Regions from separate parts of the Paenibacillus sp. FSL H7-0943 genome, predicted to be linked through region 1. Evidence: riboswitches for the same ligand, from Rfam matches in the RefSeq annotation. Region 1 holds a riboswitch; each other region holds the start of a gene.
The links. A riboswitch is a leader RNA that binds a small molecule or an ion and turns the genes downstream of it on or off. The one in region 1 is predicted to bind cyclic di-AMP.

Region 1 (5,722 bases):
GCAAGTTACCGAAGAGATGTTTCTGACAGAACGTGAGCAGTAAAGCCGGACCAAATGAATCAAGGGGCGCACCTAGTGATCTCCAAATGAGGCAATAAGTGAAGTACTTATCGAGGAATTAGGGAAAACTCCCCTATTTTCGGCCCATTCAGTAACTAACTAATAAAGGAATTCCTCTGTTTATTAGAGGGGAATTCCCTAATGTCGTTCATTTAGAGCGAATAGCGGCTATTTTTAGGGAGGTCTTCCCTAATTAGTTCACACCCACTCTGTACATCGTACAAACAAAGAACGCATATCGCTTTTCGTCACACATATTTCACCGTCACAGATACCTCAAATCATCTAATTTCAAGCCGTACGATAACCACACCTAGCAAGTCGCGCACCGACCAAACCAACATTATAGAACACTACGCATGGTCCATAGTCATATGGCATATTAAAATCCAATACGTTTCCTACTCTTTACTCCATAAAAAAGAAGCTGCCCCTAAGTAGAATTCACTACTTTTGAGTCAGCTTCTTTTTCTATGATTCTTGGTTCACAACTTCACTCTCAAAACGGTCAATACTTTCATTAGGACCAATGAGTACCATAACATCGCCTTCACTCAAATAATCATGGGCAGTTGGAGCGACGATTATTCCGCTTTCCCTATTTAGGGCAACAATACTGCAGCCATATTTAGCTCTTGTATTTAAATCAGACAAGCTTCTGCCGTTCATGCAGGACGGTACGGTCAGCTCGACAATTTTATAATCCTTGGACAGTTCAATATAATCCAGCAAATTGGGCGTCACCAGCTGATGTGCCACACGAATCCCCATATCCCGCTCCGGAAAAATAACCCGATCAACCCCCAGCCGCGACAGTGCGCGGCCATGAAGGATAGAGATTGCCTTAGCCACCACTTGCTTGACTCCAATCTCCTTCAACAAAATGGCCGCCAGAATGCTTCTCTCCATATTGTCACCAATCGCAACAATCCCACAATCAAAGTTCCGTACACCAAGCGAGCGCATAATTCCCTCATCTGTAGCATCTGCTACTACCGTATGCGTCAGCTGATCGCTCATTTCCTCCACGCGTTCTTCATGGTGGTCAATGCCGAGCACCTCGTAGCCCATTTCCATCAGCTCAAGCGCCAGGCTTGAACCGAAGCGACCTAAGCCGATTACTACAAATTGCTGTGCTTTCATTTCTAATTAACTCCTATCCAATAATTATTTTACCTTCCGGATACTTATACAGTGGTTTACCCTGTTTGGGACCGAGTGCATATGCTAAGGTTAGTGGACCTAGCCGACCTGCAAACATCGTCAGACAGAGTAGAATCTTACCGATCGCTGACAGTTCCGGAGTTAGCCCCATAGTCAGTCCTACCGTAGCAAAGGCGGAGGTCGTCTCAAACAAGATTGCCAAGAAATTACTGTCTTCAGTTGTGGAGAGTATCATCGACACAGAGGCGATTAACAACAAAGCCAGCAGCGTGATCGTTAATGCCTTGTAGATGCGCTCTTGAGCCAGCCGATAACGGAACAACACAACATCTTCCCGTCCACGCAGCATAGCAATTACAGCACCAATCATCATTGTAAAGGTTGTTGTCTTGATCCCGCCGCCCGTTGAGCCCGGAGAAGCACCAATAAACATAAGAATCACTATAAAAAATTGTGTAGCCTGCCGAAGTCCAGCAATATCTACTGTGTTCGCGCCAGCCGTACGGGGAGACACGGATTGAAAGAAGGCCGATAATATTTTACCGCCGAAATTCAGTGAACCCAGGGTACGAGTGTTAGTAAACTCAAATATAAAAATAACCAAAGCTCCGATCAGAATCAGCCCTGTGCTGGTGGACAGGACAACTTTACTATGTAGAGACAGCCTGCGGGTTACCCGAAACTCCACCAGATCTGACATTACAATAAAACCAATCCCGCCGGAGACAATCAGAAACATTACAATAATATTCACAAGCGGATCATATACATAATCAGTTAAACTGCGAAAATCCCCAAAAATATCGAACCCCGCATTATTAAACATAGACACCGCATGAAATATGCCATAATAAATCGCTTTTCCCAACGGCATATCAAAAGCCCAGCGAATAGACAGCAGCACAGCGGCACAGCCTTCTATGACAAGAGAATATATGAGGACTCTCCGGATCAGTCGCACAATTCCTTCCATAGAGCCTTGATTCATGGCTTCCTGTAGGATTAGCCTGTCCCGCAAAGATATTTTACGCTTTAACACCAGTGAAAATAGAGTGGCCATGGTCATAAAACCTAAGCCGCCGATCTGGATCAGGATCATAATTACGGTTTTCCCAAAAATCGTGAACGAAGTTCCGGTATCCAGCACAACAAGCCCTGTAACACAGGTTGCCGACGTTGAAGTAAATAATGCATCAATAAATTCCACGGAATTCCCGCTTGTGCTTGAGATGGGCAGCATAAGCAGCAGGGCCCCTATCAGAATGATCGATGCAAAACCAAGCACCAGTATCTGCGGTGGCGAGAGCTTCAGAAACTTAAATTCAGAAATCCTGCGAAACTGTGAAGCCACTTTGCTCACCTTCTTATCAAAAATTCCAACAAAAAAAGCACTGGAAAACCAATGCTGACTTGGTTCCTGCAGTAAATTAGCCTACGAGGTTAGCTGTCGGATTCGGACTGTGCAGGCTGCCCTATTCGTTCCCAGAACGAAATTCACCCCTGATGAAAGTGCCATTTATCGTGTACACTCCACTTTTCATCACTTCTTATGGTTCCCCCGTTTTCACCAGAAATTCGGCTACTATACAATTGCATACAAATTATATACGTTATTTAGTGAATTCACAAAGACACAATTAATGCTCATTCACATGAAAAAATGCGGTTTAAAGAGACTGCATCAAAAGGAGTGCCTTTTCTCATCACTTTTCCGTGTTTTCCCTGCAATTACACCGATTCTCATCATTCGTGCAGAAATGAACAGAAATGAACACGATAAAATTCATGGTATAAATTCACATGACTATTCTATACTATCTCTATTACCCATAAAAAGAACATATAATGTTTTTTGTAACCAACCAGGCACTAATACTATAATGGAACATAACATTGTCACAGTACATAACAAGGAGGCGTTACATGAATCCCGTCGGCCAGCCCTTACAGCAACGTGCCCTCTCCAAGAGGCTCATCATCTCGGGCATTATCGGTCTTATTCTATTTATTATGTTTCAGATTTCCCCTTCACTGCTTAGTAGTCCTACAGGTGAAGATACCACCGTCATTAGCAAGGCAGAAGCCCGTGATCAAGCCATATTATTCGCAGAACAAAAGCTCAACTACACCGAAGCACCAAACGATCAATGGAATGTACTTTACCAGACGGACTCTTCCTTTTATGGTTATATGTCTCGCGAGAAGCTTGTGGAGGACTACACCAAGAAAAAATTGGATCAAAAATATCCTTTTGATGTCTTTCGTGCAACGCTTACTCCTTCAGCGGAGCAAGAGCCGCAAATCATCGTTGACCTCAATATGTATAACGGTAAGATTGTCGCTTTCTCAAAGGCTGCAAAAGTTACCTCCGAAGAGGGGTCAGGCATCGCTTCCGTTGGTGCAAAAGAGGACAAGGGAGCTGACCTCACTCTAGCGCAGAAGGAGAATCTTGCTCGTCCTTGGCTTCAGGAATGGGAAGTAAATCCTGCCAAGCTACAAATTGAATCGAATACAGGAAGCCATGGGCTAGTGTATACGGATAGTACTGTTCAGGTCGGCGAATCCTTATTGCACTATTATTTTGATTTCAGTGGAGAGCAGGTATCCAGCTTTAATGCCGGATTCACTGCACCAGCTTGGCATACCTCCTACGTACAAGGACAGACCTCTTTAGCGGAAAAGCTAACATTATTCGGTTACGGTATACCCACACTGATTTTAGGAATTCTGGCACTCGTCTACAGTATTCTTAGAAGAGAGCATACTTCCTTTAAACGTGGAGTATTCCTAAGCTCAGCCTATTTTGTAATCATGATGATCAGCACCTATAATATGCTGCCTGAATCAACGGGCGAAGGGCTAGAAGCACAGATTACCTCTGTCATTATGTTTATCATTTATGCTTTGTACAGCCTGCTGATGTCCTCCTTGCTCTACTTCTCTTTAGTGGGCGGTAATGGCCTATGGCGAAAAGAGGAAGGCATGAACCCTTGGCCCCGCGCCAAAGAGCCCGGCTATGGACAATATGTGTTGGACAGTATCCGGGCTGGATACATCTGGGCTTTCGTTCTGCTAGGGGTGCAGACGGTTATGTTCATCATATTATCGTTTACCTTGCACAATTGGTCTACTACAGACGCCACCCAATCTCCTTATAACATGAGATATGCTTGGCTTCTGCCTATCGTCGCATGGCTCGCTGGTTTATCTGAGGAAGCCATTTATCGCTTTTTCGGAATTCCTATGCTGAAAAAGGTGTTCCGGAACACTTTTATCGCTTGCTTGATCACCACGCTGGTTTGGGCGTTTGGCCATACGTTATATCCGATCTATCCCATCAGCTCCCGTCCCATTGAGCTGACTGTAATCGGGCTACTGTTCAGCTATATTTTCCTTCGTTACGGGTTTATTGCTGTCATGTTCAGCCACGTCGTGTTTGACAGCATCCTGATGGGCGCTACGCTGATCTTTATGAAGGAGAGCGTAAATGTAGGCGCGGGTATCTTCGCGATTATTATGCCGTTCATAGTCGCTTACATCGTCTATCGATTTAATCCACCACAGAAACCTAAGCCGGTGGAGCCTTCTTCTTTGATTTAAACTAATGTGAAGACGTAATGAAATTAAAAAAGGGCATCAAAGCCGCTTTAGTCGCTGCTTTGATACCCTTTTTCTTTTGTCACCATTGCTATGAGGTTGGCTCTTCATCCTTGAGCGCATCAAGAATTTGTTTTGCCAGCTTTTCTCCAATAGAAAGTGTACGGAAATCATCCACGGAGGCTTCTTTAATTTTCTTAAGCGATCCGAAATGCTTTAGCAGCGCTTTACGGCGCTTCTCACCTATACCAGGTATAGAGTCCAGCTTGGAGGTAACCATGGACTTCCCGCGCTGTTCACGATGGAAGGTGATCGCGAACCTATGGACCTCATCCTGAATCCGCTGCAAAAGGTAAAATTCCTGACTGTCCCGGGCTAGCGCGACAGGCTCTGGCGGATCTCCAACCAAAAGCTGAGCCGTCTTATGCTTATCATCCTTAACAAGGCCGCAGACCGGAATGAATAATCCCAGCTCATTCTCCAGAATATCAATAGCAGAGGAGATTTGCCCTTTCCCTCCATCGACCACGATAAGATCCGGTATCGGAAGATTCTCCTTCAATACCCGTTCATATCGCCGCCGAATGACCTCGCGCATCGTTCCATAATCATCTGCACCCACTACCGTACGAACCTTATATTTACGGTACTCTTTTCGTGCAGGCTTACCATCAATGAAGACAACCATCGCTGAGACCGGATTAGTCCCCTGAATGTTCGAGTTATCGAACGCCTCAATACGGCTCAAGCGTTCAAGCCCCAAGCTCTCGCCTAAGCTGATCGCTGCTCCAGAGGTACGCTCTTCATCCCGTTCAATCAGCCGGAATTTCTCGTCGATAGCCACTCTTGCATTTTGGCAAGCCATGCCAACCATCTGCTTCTTAAGACCGCGTTGTGGCAC
Region 2 (5,722 bases), 1.2 Mb from region 1:
TTACCGGAGGATGCTCTCTAACCTTCAGACGGATAACAGCAGACTCCACATTAGGTTGAGGGATGAATACCGTACGTGGCACGATACAGACGAGCTCAGGCTCGCTGTAGTACTGCACGGCAATGCTAAGACTTCCGTATTCCTTTCCACCTGGAGATGCAGCCATACGCTCCGCAACCTCCTTCTGAATCATTACAACGATGTTATCAAGGGGAAGCTTCTCTTCGAGCAGCTTCATCAGAATCGGAGTAGTCACATAATAAGGCAGGTTAGCAACCACACTGACCTTGTTCACAGTGGTGAAATCTTCCTTGAACATTTCCTGCAAGTTCACATTGAGGACATCATCGTTACGAACCTTAACATGGGGATAGGGGGAAAGTACGTCTTTTAATATTGGAATCAGTCTACGGTCAATCTCTACGGCAGTTACAGCACCCGCTGTTAGTGCCAGACGCTCCGTCAGCGCTCCAATTCCCGGCCCGATCTCCAGCGCCCCAGAATCGCTATCTAGTCCAGCAGCGTCTACAATCTTGTCCAAAATATTTTGATCAATCAAAAAATTCTGTCCCAGGCTTTTCTTGAACTTGAATCCATAACGTTGAATAATCTCTTTGGTCCGTTTTGGAGTCGAAATTTCCTCTCTACCACTCATGAAGTAATGCCTCCCTGATCAATTTGGGCGAGAGCCCCGGCAAATTCCTCCCGCGTAATCCCAAACATCGCCAGCCGCTTGTACAGCTGTTTGCCGTTACAATATCCGATTCCAAGCAAATTACCAAGCGCCATACGTCTTTCAGCAGCCCGAGGGTGTACAAGCATTCCAGCGGCCATAAGATCATCAATACCAATCAAAGCAGGTGCTCCTTCAAAAGAGGTATGTACATTACGCAGCGCATGACGAATCGCCTCTGGCGATGCATTCTCTACACCGATATCCCCTTTTCGAGTTGCGTCCTTCTCTGGAATAAAAGCATGCTTGCAGCCCGGCACCTTCGCTGAAACGATTTTACGAATTCGCTCCCCAGCATGGTCCGGGTCCGTAAGAATAATAACCCCTCTACGTTCCATAGCAAGCGCGATCTTAGCAATTACAGTCCGGTTTATAGCAGATCCGCCTGTCTCAATGGTATCCGCTTCTACAGCACGCTTAATGGCTACGGTATCGCTTTTGCCTTCAACGACGATTAATTCCTTAATCATATTTCTTGACTCCTTCCAAAAAAAGCAAAAAGAAGAGGATTCGCTCCTCTTCTTTTGGTTAAAGAATGTATAAGTGATGAGCGGTTGCTCTGCGATCAACGAAATGATCATCCAGCGTTCCTTAACGGTTATCATCACTATAGCTTATCAAAGGATTTTTTGCAAAAGCTTCAGTTCTAGTTAAGCTCTGGTTTCACAGGTCCAATCACATAAACGGTACGTGATTTACGGCCGAAATTACGAGCATGGCTCAGGGAATCATAATAGACATCCACTTTATTGCCTTTAATGGCACCGCCAGTATCCTCTGCACGGCGGAATCCAAGCCCATCGATATAAACCCACCAGCCAATAGGAATTACATTCGGATCTACTGCAATTGTACGACCTTCCGTTACGCGTGTTCCGGAGGCAGTTTTAGTACCTATCCCTGGCTCTTCTGACGAATAAGCTGTCATGGAGACGTTCTTAATCATCTTCTTGTACTCAAAGTCTACGCCAGCCTTGCTTGTGACGTTCTTAGTCTTAGCGCTAACTTTAGTCGTTTTGGAGGTAGTGCTTGATTTGGAAGTTGTTGTAGCTTTAGCAACTACAGTAGGCTTAGGAAGTGCTTTAGTACCAACGGCAATGATCTTATCTTTTGTTACCGTTTGTACTTCCTTGCCGATCATGCGCATAGAGGCCAGTTCTCCGTCTTGATAGATCTTTTCAATATGCTGAACCATGACGCCTGGTTTGCCTGCCTGTGCCACTCTAACTGTTCCCACAGTAAGGGAGGGATCTGCTGTCTTAATAACACGGAAAGGTAAGTTAGTTGTTCGCTGTACCGTTTGCTTGTTGATACGAACGATCTTAATCTCCATGTCAGCAGAGATGGTGGTGTCTAACGAAGGAAAAATCTTGTCATAGCCTTCTAGGTTGATACCCAGTTTGTCAATCGCTTGACCGATAGTGTCTTCGGTCGTATATAACGTTTTTGTTGCTCCGTCCGCAGTAAGGCTAAATTTCTGCGCACGATTGATAACGACACGGTCACCGTCTTTTATTTCATCACTCAGACCTAAAGATAATTCATCATGCGGCTGCAGCGAAATTTGCTCTTTCTCCAACACATCACCAAGAAGTGCTTCTCGCGTTTCAAGTGTCTGTGTTTGCCCGTCTATTACTAAAACTAATTGTTTATTACTTTGACCGTGTACGTACAGCAGAATTAACAGCGCGATTGCGATTGAAATCACACCTGCAAGTAAAAGTACGCGAGTATTTACTTGCTCCCACCGTAATGCGAAAGACCTGCTGGATGACTGCGAATCATGGGATACCTCTGGTTGGAATAAGCCCATTCTCTCCATCCTCCTTACATAGCCTCGTCGTCAATTTGTATATCATGAGGACTGAATTTCTTTGACGAAACTATTTGAGATTGTCACAGGATACGCACGTATTAACTTAGCGTCTCCTGCTCATGGATCGCCTGCTCGGCACAGCTACTCCTACACCTGTTATATAACAGTATGCGGGCAACATTCAGTTTATTCAAAAATAAAGAAGCCTAAAAAGAGTTCTCTTGAGGACTCTTTCGTGGCTTCTCCGATGTCAGAATACGCGGGAATGTTTGTGCACGAGGTTGCCTCTCTTACTTGCGCTTACGGGGTTAGCTGTCGGGTTCGGACGAAAGAGAGACGCCCTATTTCAGGTCACCCGCTCACGGCGGTTGCCCTTAAATTCACCCCAAAGACCACGTGAAGAAATCAAATATTGTTCTGCGGCAATTCCTAGTCGTATTCAAGATACAGGCATGCGGCAGTTCAATATTGGTTCCCCCGTTCTCCATACGGAGACTCAGCGAGACGATCCATGAATCAATGGCTGTCACAATAACAACAGCTCACATCACTGAAAAGATGATATCCTGTTTTGATGCATGTTGTAAAGGACGATTCAACCACGTTTACGCAAATATATGGTTAAAATATTGTAATAATCAGCCGTTTTTATATTAAAAAAGTTTAATATATCGGCCATTCTCTATTTTTCACCCGTTTTACTCCTGTTTTCAGACAATCCCAAATCGTTCCAGTGCGTTCGCATACGTAATTTTAGCCAATTCTTCCCATGTTAACCCTTTAATTTCAGCCGCAGCCTCTGCTACTAACTTCACATGAGCACTCTCATTTCGCTTGCCTCGGAAGGGGTGTGGAGTCAAATATGGAGCGTCTGTTTCGATCAATAATCTGTCCAATGGCGTCTGTGCAAGCACCTCTTTAGGCACTCTGGCATTTTTGAACGTGATCGGTCCTCCAAATGACAAATGAAATCCTAGATCTAGACACATTTTTGCGGTTTCCCAGCTGCCTGAGAAAGAATGCATTACGCCACCTATTTCATTTGCTTTTTCCTCCCGTAAAATCCGTACGACATCTTCATGGGCATCACGGTCATGTATACAGATTGGCATTTTTAGTTCACGGGCTAGTCCAATTTGTTTGCGGAAGACCTCCTGCTGCACATCCTTGGGAGAGGTATCCCAATAATAATCCAACCCAATCTCTCCGATGGCCACCACTTTCTCATGGCTGCAAAGAGAGGCGATCCAATCGAGGTCCCCCTCTTTCATATCAATCGCATCCTGTGGATGCCAGCCCACCGCTGCATAAATATAATCATAAGATTCAGCCAGCTTCATCGTTGAAGGGATCGTTTCCCGATTAAATCCAATATTGATCATCTTGCTAACTCCGGCCTCTACTGCACGAGCTATAACTTCCTCGCGATCCTCGTCGAATTGAGGCGCATCTAAATGTGTATGTGTGTCGAACAGATACATTTTAAAGCTCACTCCTTGTTGTTTTTATCAATAGTTCCATAAATATTTGTATTATTTTGCAAAAATCTCTGCTACAGAAGAGGGCAACCGTGTAAGGGCTTTTTTCAGCTTATCCTGTGGGAAATATAGGTGATATCTGCCACGATGAATTCCGCTTATTGAGCGCACAATATCCGATACCTCTGAAATTTCCCGCAATTGCTCATTGCGATCAAGCAGTAAAATTTGATTATTGTCGAAGGCTGCTCCTGGACGGAACACATCATAAGGCAAATCTGTCGGATAATCAATCTCTAAGTCATATTCTGGGTTAAGTCCCGCTCCCGCAAAACTGCTGCGGATTTCCGTAATCATATCTGTATCCAAATTCTCAATCTCTACATATTTATACAGTTTACGATGAATAAAACGGGTACACAAGTCGCTTAATAACTCATCTTCTTCAAGTGTCCATTGCATAAAAGCAGTCTGTACCAGTGCCTCATCAAGCATTAAATATTGCTTCACTGTTACTTCTCCTCGAAAGAGATCTTCCAGCGGAGCGATCATAAAGCGAAATTTGTACTCCTCTTGGAACAACTCTTTAGCTCTACGGAAGATTTGACGCAAAATAATTTCAGAGCTGCGCGTCACCGGATGAAAATATACCTGCCAGTACATTTGATAACGCGACATTAAATAATCTTCAATGGCATGCATACCTGATTCTTTTACTACAATCCGCCCATTATAAGGACGAAGCATTCTCAAAATCCGATCAATATCGATGGTTCCATAGTTTACACCTGTATAGTACGCATCACGCAGCAAATAATCCATACGATCAGCATCCAGCGGACTAGAAACCAAATTTACAACAATTTCATGCTCATATGTCTTAGAGATAACTGAGGCTACTTTACGAGGAAAATCTTCCTCCACATCACGCAATATTTCGGTGATCTCCGTGTCCTCCAAAATAATTCGGCAGGTCCAATCCTCATGGTTCATTTCAAAAGCTTCTTCTATAGAATGTGAAAATGGACCATGCCCTAAATCATGCAGCAAAGCCGCACACAAAGTAAGCAAACTTTCTTCAGGAATCCAATCCTTATACCCGCTGCGCTCAAATTGCGAAATGATTCTGCGTGTAATTTCATATACTCCTAAAGAATGAGAAAAACGACTATGCTCTGCACCATGAAAAGTGAGATATGAGGTACCTAACTGGCGAATCCGGCGTAAACGCTGAAATTCTTTTGTATTAATTAGTCGCCAAATAATCGTATCCTGTACGTGAATATAATTATGAACGGGATCCTTGAAAACTTTTTCTTCCGTGAGCGGCTGCTTCATGAGATCAACTCCTTCTAATAATTTAATATGATTTTAACTAATATCAGTATATAATAAGTAATTATGTCGTACTTTGTCGAAAAGTATCATTTTTGGTCTTGGTAAATCGACAAAATGCTTTCAGGGTAATTCTTAATTTTTATAGGGACATTCAAAGTTCTTATGGAAATTTTCTTATTCAGCCTATGAAAAAAGGTTGACTGATTTGGGAATCGTTGGTATTATAAGTATCATAAAACAGTGAACAATGTCGAATAATGACGTTTTTGGAACATTGAGAGGAGTAACGATTGTTATGATGAAATCAACAGGAATTGTAAGAAAAGTAGACGAACTTGGACGGGTTGTTATTCCTAT
Region 3 (5,722 bases), 3.2 Mb from region 1:
CAAGGCTGATAAAAAACTGCAAGAAGCATGTCAACAGCTGTTGATATGCTTCTTTTTTTTATATACAATGAATTCATTGATAATCATTCTCACCAAATGAACGGAGGCTGAACCCATGCTGCATACATCATCGTCCTGCCCCCCACTCCACTCTCTGCTATTTCAGCTAAACGAGGCCGAACTGATGATTCAAGCTGCCGATTCAAGCTCTATAACGCGTACAACCCAGGACTATACCCTTCTCATATTTACTGGAGGGAACGGACAATTGAACCTCGATGATCAAAGCGTGATACTAAGTACGGATAAATGTTATCTACTATCTCCTGGAATCTCCTATAGTACGGACAACCAGGAGCTGACGTTGTATTATTACCTCATCACCTTTACAGCAATTTATACAACCGAGCATCCTAAACGATATTCTGGAGAGCTGCTTTCCGGCAGACGGGAGTTAATTGTGCACCCGTTCACCAAGGTAATCCGACTAGTCGAAGACCTGCTCATGAACAGGAATAACACCGATGATGTACAACAATTCAAGCGACAATTAAAATTCCAAGAATTGCTGCTGCTACTTTTTGAGCATAATTACCCTTCCAAACACCTGCCAAGTCCTACGGAATCCGTAGAAAAGACCATAACATTCATTCAGGAGCATTATACAGAGAGTATCACCGTGAAGCAGTTAGCTGAACTGGCGGGAATATCAATCTGGCAATATACACCGATCTTTCAGCAGCTTACGGGTAAAAAGCCGCTTGAATACCTGACGGATCTGCGCATTAATCATTCCAAACGATTCCTGCAGGAATCGACTGAACCACTGCGGGAAATCGCCAGACTGGTCGGCTTCTCGGACGAATACTATTTCAGCCGCCGCTTTCGGCAAAAAACCGGAGTTACACCCGGACAATATGCACATCAGCAAAGTCGTAAGCTTACCGTCAAGGATTGGACGGGTCATGAGGTGGAGATTCCAGAGCGAGCGAAACGTATTGTCTATCATGGCGAAACACTTGGCGACCTTCTCGCGTTAGGCGTAAAGCCTATCGGTGGAGATGAAGCGTTCGCCCGGAACAGCGTCTATAAACATCGGCTTAAGAAGCTCGCCAACGTCGGGTTTCCACTGGACCCGCAGTTGACCGCTTCCCTAAACCCAGATTTGATCATTTTGGCAAATAGTGATGAAAGAGCCTACAGAGCAGTTTCTGGTATCGCTCCGACACTCACCTTTGATTCCTTTGCGCCTCTCGACAACCGAATGCGGACATTAGGCAGTTGGCTAGGTAAACAGCGCGAAGCCGAAGCATGGCTGGAGTCATTCACAATCAAAAACGCTGCCATGTGGCAGCAGCTTTACACGACAACCCTTCAAGTTGGAGAAACCGCCTCTGCTTTGGTCTATGATCATGGAGATCATCTATATGCTATGGGAATGTCCGGATTCTCCACTGCGCTTTATGCCCCATGTGGTTTACAACCGACCGAAGAGATCCAGGCCATATTGGACGAAGAGTTAGGGTTCGCCGAAGTTGATCCAACGCGACTGCCTGCCTACGCCGGAGATCATATCTTCATGCTCATTCCGGAACGCAAAGACTCGCGAGCTGCGATGGAACGATTACTAGACAGTTCACTTTGGAACAGTCTCCCGGCAGTACGTCAGGAACATGTTTATCTGCTCGACGGAAGCAAATGGAACTCTAGTGATGCGTTAACCCGGGAGAAGCTGCTAACGCTGTTGCCAAAACTACTCGGCGGAAGTAGCGCTAGCAATTAAAGGTGAATCTAGGATTCTCTTTTGACTTTTCAAAACTTCATAGGGTATACTTTATCTACGCTTAATTTCCAACTTTTACAGTTGAAAAGCGGGGGAACCAGTTAATTGGGGCGAATCATTGAGCATTAGAATGTAGGGTACCATCTTACCCGAGTCCGTCAGCTAACCTCGTCAGCAGTGGATGGGTCTGCTTTTCATGTTATTTACATAACCAGAGACCCTTGCTAAGGGTCTCTTTTTGTGCTTTTTTTGGACCCTGCTGGCAGTAGATTGGCCTTTGACACTAAGGCTCCCTCATTTCTCACACTACGAGACAAAGGAGAGATGTACGTGCAAAAGGTAAAGTACTTCACGGATATTAACAAAATAGCTATGTTGTCTGAGCTGGAAAAAGAGAATCTGAAAGAAATTACGGACAAATTTGTTTTTCGTGTAAATGACTACTATCTGTCTTTAATTAACTGGGATGATCCAAATGATCCCATCCGTAAGCTGGTTATTCCTAACGAAGGTGAACTGCTGGAATATGGGCGCTGGGACGCCTCCGATGAGGACACGAATTATGTGGTACCTGGTTGTCAGCACAAGTATAGAACAACTGCACTGCTGATTGTATCCGAGGTCTGCGGGGCTTATTGCCGCTACTGTTTCCGTAAGCGTCTGTTCCGAAATGACGTGAAAGAGGCGATGGCTGATGTCTCTCCGGGCTTGGAGTATATCGCAAAGAATCCGGAGATTAACAACGTACTTCTTACGGGCGGGGACAGTTTAATTCTCTCCACACCGAAGCTAAGATCCATTATTGAAAATCTAAGAAGCATTGAGCATGTTAAGATCATTAGACTAGGTTCCAAAATTCCCGTATTTAATCCGATGCGGATCTCTGAAGACGAAGAGCTGCTGGAGCTGATTCGTACTTACTCTACCGAAGACAAACGAATCTATGTTATGGCGCACATCAATCATCCTCGTGAAATCACACCTGAAGCCAAAAAAGCATTTAAAGCTCTCCACAACGCAGGGGCAATTGTCGTAAATCAGACCCCCATCCTCAAAGGCATCAACGATGATCCCGTTATTTTAGGGGAACTACTGGACCGGCTTTCATGGGCTGGCGTTACACCCTACTACTTCTTTGTGAACCGGCCCGTAGCCGGAAACCGAGATTTCGTATTACCGCTCGAGCAAGTCTATCAAATTGTAGAAGAAGCCAAAGCCAGAACCTCAGGACTTGGCAAAAGAGTACGCTTATCCATGAGCCACACCTCAGGAAAAATAGAAATTCTCGCCATTGATAACGGGAAAGCCTATCTCAAATACCATCAATCCAGAGATCAGGAATACGGAAAATTTATGATTCTAGATTGTCCAAAGGACGCCGAATGGTTCGATGACCTGCCTGGGAATGAGCAATATTGGACCCCACCTGTGAAAAAAAACGATGCTATTATTTCTGTTAATGATTTATCAGGCGAGCCTGCGGATTTAATCTGTAAATAGATTAATCAGCTCTGTCAGACTCTGTCATAGGATATTTCTTCATCACCAACAACAAAACTCCTCCCGCCCAAAATTAGCCCGAAAAAATCTATGATATAATCACGCTGTAACACGAAATGGACTAATGGGTGGGAATGCACACATGAAATTGGAACGATTGATTTCTATGATCTATAAACTATTGAACCACGAAGTTTTATCTGCCTCCAAGCTGGCTGAAGAGTTTCAGGTTTCCCAGCGAACAATCTATAGGGATATCGATGTGATTTGTGCCGCTGGCATCCCGGTCGTATCGTATCAGGGTACTAAAGGTGGATATGGCATCATGGACGGATATAAAATGGATAAAAGCCTGCTCCGTTCGTATGATGTCACTTCTCTGATTACTGTACTTAACAGTCTTTCTTCCGTGTTTGAAGATGAGCATACGCAAGGAACCATTGAACGGCTGCAAACGATTGGAACGGAGCCACAGACCTCTAGTCTCGCGGTGGATCTTGAAACCCGGCGTACGGATCCTGACGCACTTCCTCTTTTACGTGCGGCTATTGCGGAACGAAATGTTGTCCGTTTTGATTACATCAGTGTAAAAAATGAACGTACAACCCGTGAAATGGAACCAGTAAAGCTTCATTTTAAATATAGCAACTGGTACATCTATGGTTATTGCCGGGCTCGGCAGGACTATCGGGAGTTCCGACTTTCCCGGATGCTGAATTTGTTCCTGACGCAGGATACCTTTCATTCGCAACATGAGGTACCCAAAGAGGCCGGCTGTTCAAACAGGGCAGATCAGGTGGAGGAAATAGTGATCCGGGTAGGCCCTGAGGCTTTGGCAGAAGCTTTGGATCAGTTTCATCAAGTCGACAAGGAATTTCATTCCGATAAAAGCATGACGATGCGAATTCCTGTGTATAAGCCATTGGAAGCACGTTGGCTTTGGTCCATTCTGCTGAGTTTTGGCAGCGGCGCCGAAGTCCTCGAACCCCCTGCATTGCGAGGTATTTTAAAAGAGCAGCTTCAAAACACACTCAAACTTTATGAAGAAGTATGACAGTCTGATGTCATACTTCTTCTTTTATATTAACTACAGTAACAAAAAACAAATCCATGACCATTCAAAAGGAGAATGTACGAATGACAAATTATCCAGTAGAAATGTTTAAATACCACACATGGGCAAACCAAACTATCCTGGGGAGAATCAAGGAACTCCCGCCTTCTGTGCTAAGTCAAGAAGTGAACAGCTCATTTCCCACCATCGCTCATGCCCTTAGCCATATCTATGCGGTTGATACGATGTGGTATCTTGTATTAACAGGCACTGCCATGCCAGAGGCTTTTCAACAAAGTATCCCGCTAAATTTGAGCATTCTAGATTCTGTGGATGAATACGTAAATATCTTTGCCCAGCTATCAGAACAATACAAAGCATGGTTACACAACCAATCCGATTTGGAGCAAACCATTCTGCTTGACAATCCATTCGCCGGAATCCGCCAAACACGCCAATCAGAAATTGTGTTGCAAGTCGCCAATCACGGGACTTATCATAGAGGCAATGTATCTACTATGTTACGGCAGTTAGGCCATGCTTCCACCATGAATGACTATGCTCTTTTTTGGTATCAGGTTCCTGCGGAAGCTATTTAATCTCGGATGGGCAAGACGCTCCACTCCATACCTAGAAAGGAAATTGTATTTTAATTATGGAGATTGAAAATCTAATTACAGTGAAAACGAGAGAAGATTTAAGAGTTTGGCTGCAGGAGAATTGTAAGACTGAACAATCTTGTTGGGTATTCGTTAGTATGACGCCAAACCCAGAAACGTTGCTATATTTGGACGTAGTTGAGGAATGTTTGTGTTTTGGATGGATCGATGGAGTGAAAAAGAAAATTTCGGAAACGGAGCTGGCGCAAAGACTCTCTCCCCGAAGCAACAAAAGCTCTTGGACTGAATTGAATAAAGAGCGTGTCCGCCGCCTCGAAAAGCTGGGGTTAATGAGTGCTGAAGGAAAACGGGTACTTCCTGATATGAACCCTGATTCTTTTATAGTAGATAAGATTATAGAGCAAAGGCTAAAAGAGGACAGGCAAGTATATGAGAATTTCACGGCCTTTCCAGCCCTTTATAAAAGAGTTCGGATCGACACGATCCAAAGCAATAAACATCAGCCAGATTTATTTAAGAGTAAATTAGACAAATTCATAGCAAACACTAAAGAAAATAAAATGTACGGGCAATGGCATGATAATGGACGTCTGCTAGATTATTAAGCTGCGCTAGATGCATGATCTCCTGCTGAGGCTTTCGGACTCCAATGACGCTATTTACTAATTTATCGCCTTTTCAGCAACTCATCGGACTCCAGCGCAGCTATTTCTTAGAAACAGGCTCTTATACGGTGATTTTTCCGCCATTAGGAGCTATGCGGTC

Region 2: another riboswitch for cyclic di-AMP. It lies ahead of NSQ55_RS00190 (3D domain-containing protein); the one in region 1 lies ahead of NSQ55_RS25265 (TrkH family potassium uptake protein).
Region 3: another riboswitch for cyclic di-AMP. It lies ahead of NSQ55_RS10920 (KamA family radical SAM protein); the one in region 1 lies ahead of NSQ55_RS25265 (TrkH family potassium uptake protein).

What each region holds. Positions count from the first base shown of each region.
Region 1 is NZ_CP150148.1:5,781,317-5,787,038, forward strand. Features, by position in the region: gene NSQ55_RS25255 (LysR family transcriptional regulator) at 1-43, shown strand, start outside; gene NSQ55_RS25260 (TrkA family potassium uptake protein) at 532-1,203, opposite strand; gene NSQ55_RS25265 (TrkH family potassium uptake protein) at 1,217-2,575, opposite strand; cyclic di-AMP (ydaO/yuaA leader) riboswitch at 2,640-2,815, opposite strand; gene NSQ55_RS25270 (CPBP family intramembrane glutamic endopeptidase) at 3,148-4,824, shown strand; gene uvrC (excinuclease ABC subunit UvrC) at 4,913-5,722, opposite strand, start outside.
Region 2 is NZ_CP150148.1:39,362-45,083, reverse strand. Features, by position in the region: gene rsmA (16S rRNA (adenine(1518)-N(6)/adenine(1519)-N(6))-dimethyltransferase RsmA) at 1-655, opposite strand, end outside; gene rnmV (ribonuclease M5) at 652-1,203, opposite strand; gene NSQ55_RS00190 (3D domain-containing protein) at 1,380-2,546, opposite strand; cyclic di-AMP (ydaO/yuaA leader) riboswitch at 2,832-3,061, opposite strand; gene NSQ55_RS00185 (TatD family hydrolase) at 3,260-4,030, opposite strand; gene NSQ55_RS00180 (HD domain-containing protein) at 4,082-5,365, opposite strand; gene NSQ55_RS00175 (AbrB/MazE/SpoVT family DNA-binding domain-containing protein) at 5,661-5,722, shown strand, end outside.
Region 3 is NZ_CP150148.1:2,551,665-2,557,386, reverse strand. Features, by position in the region: gene NSQ55_RS10925 (AraC family transcriptional regulator) at 116-1,783, shown strand; cyclic di-AMP (ydaO/yuaA leader) riboswitch at 1,832-1,973, shown strand; gene NSQ55_RS10920 (KamA family radical SAM protein) at 2,114-3,283, shown strand; gene NSQ55_RS10915 (YafY family protein) at 3,426-4,337, shown strand; gene NSQ55_RS10910 (DinB family protein) at 4,421-4,936, shown strand; gene NSQ55_RS10905 (YdeI/OmpD-associated family protein) at 4,993-5,562, shown strand.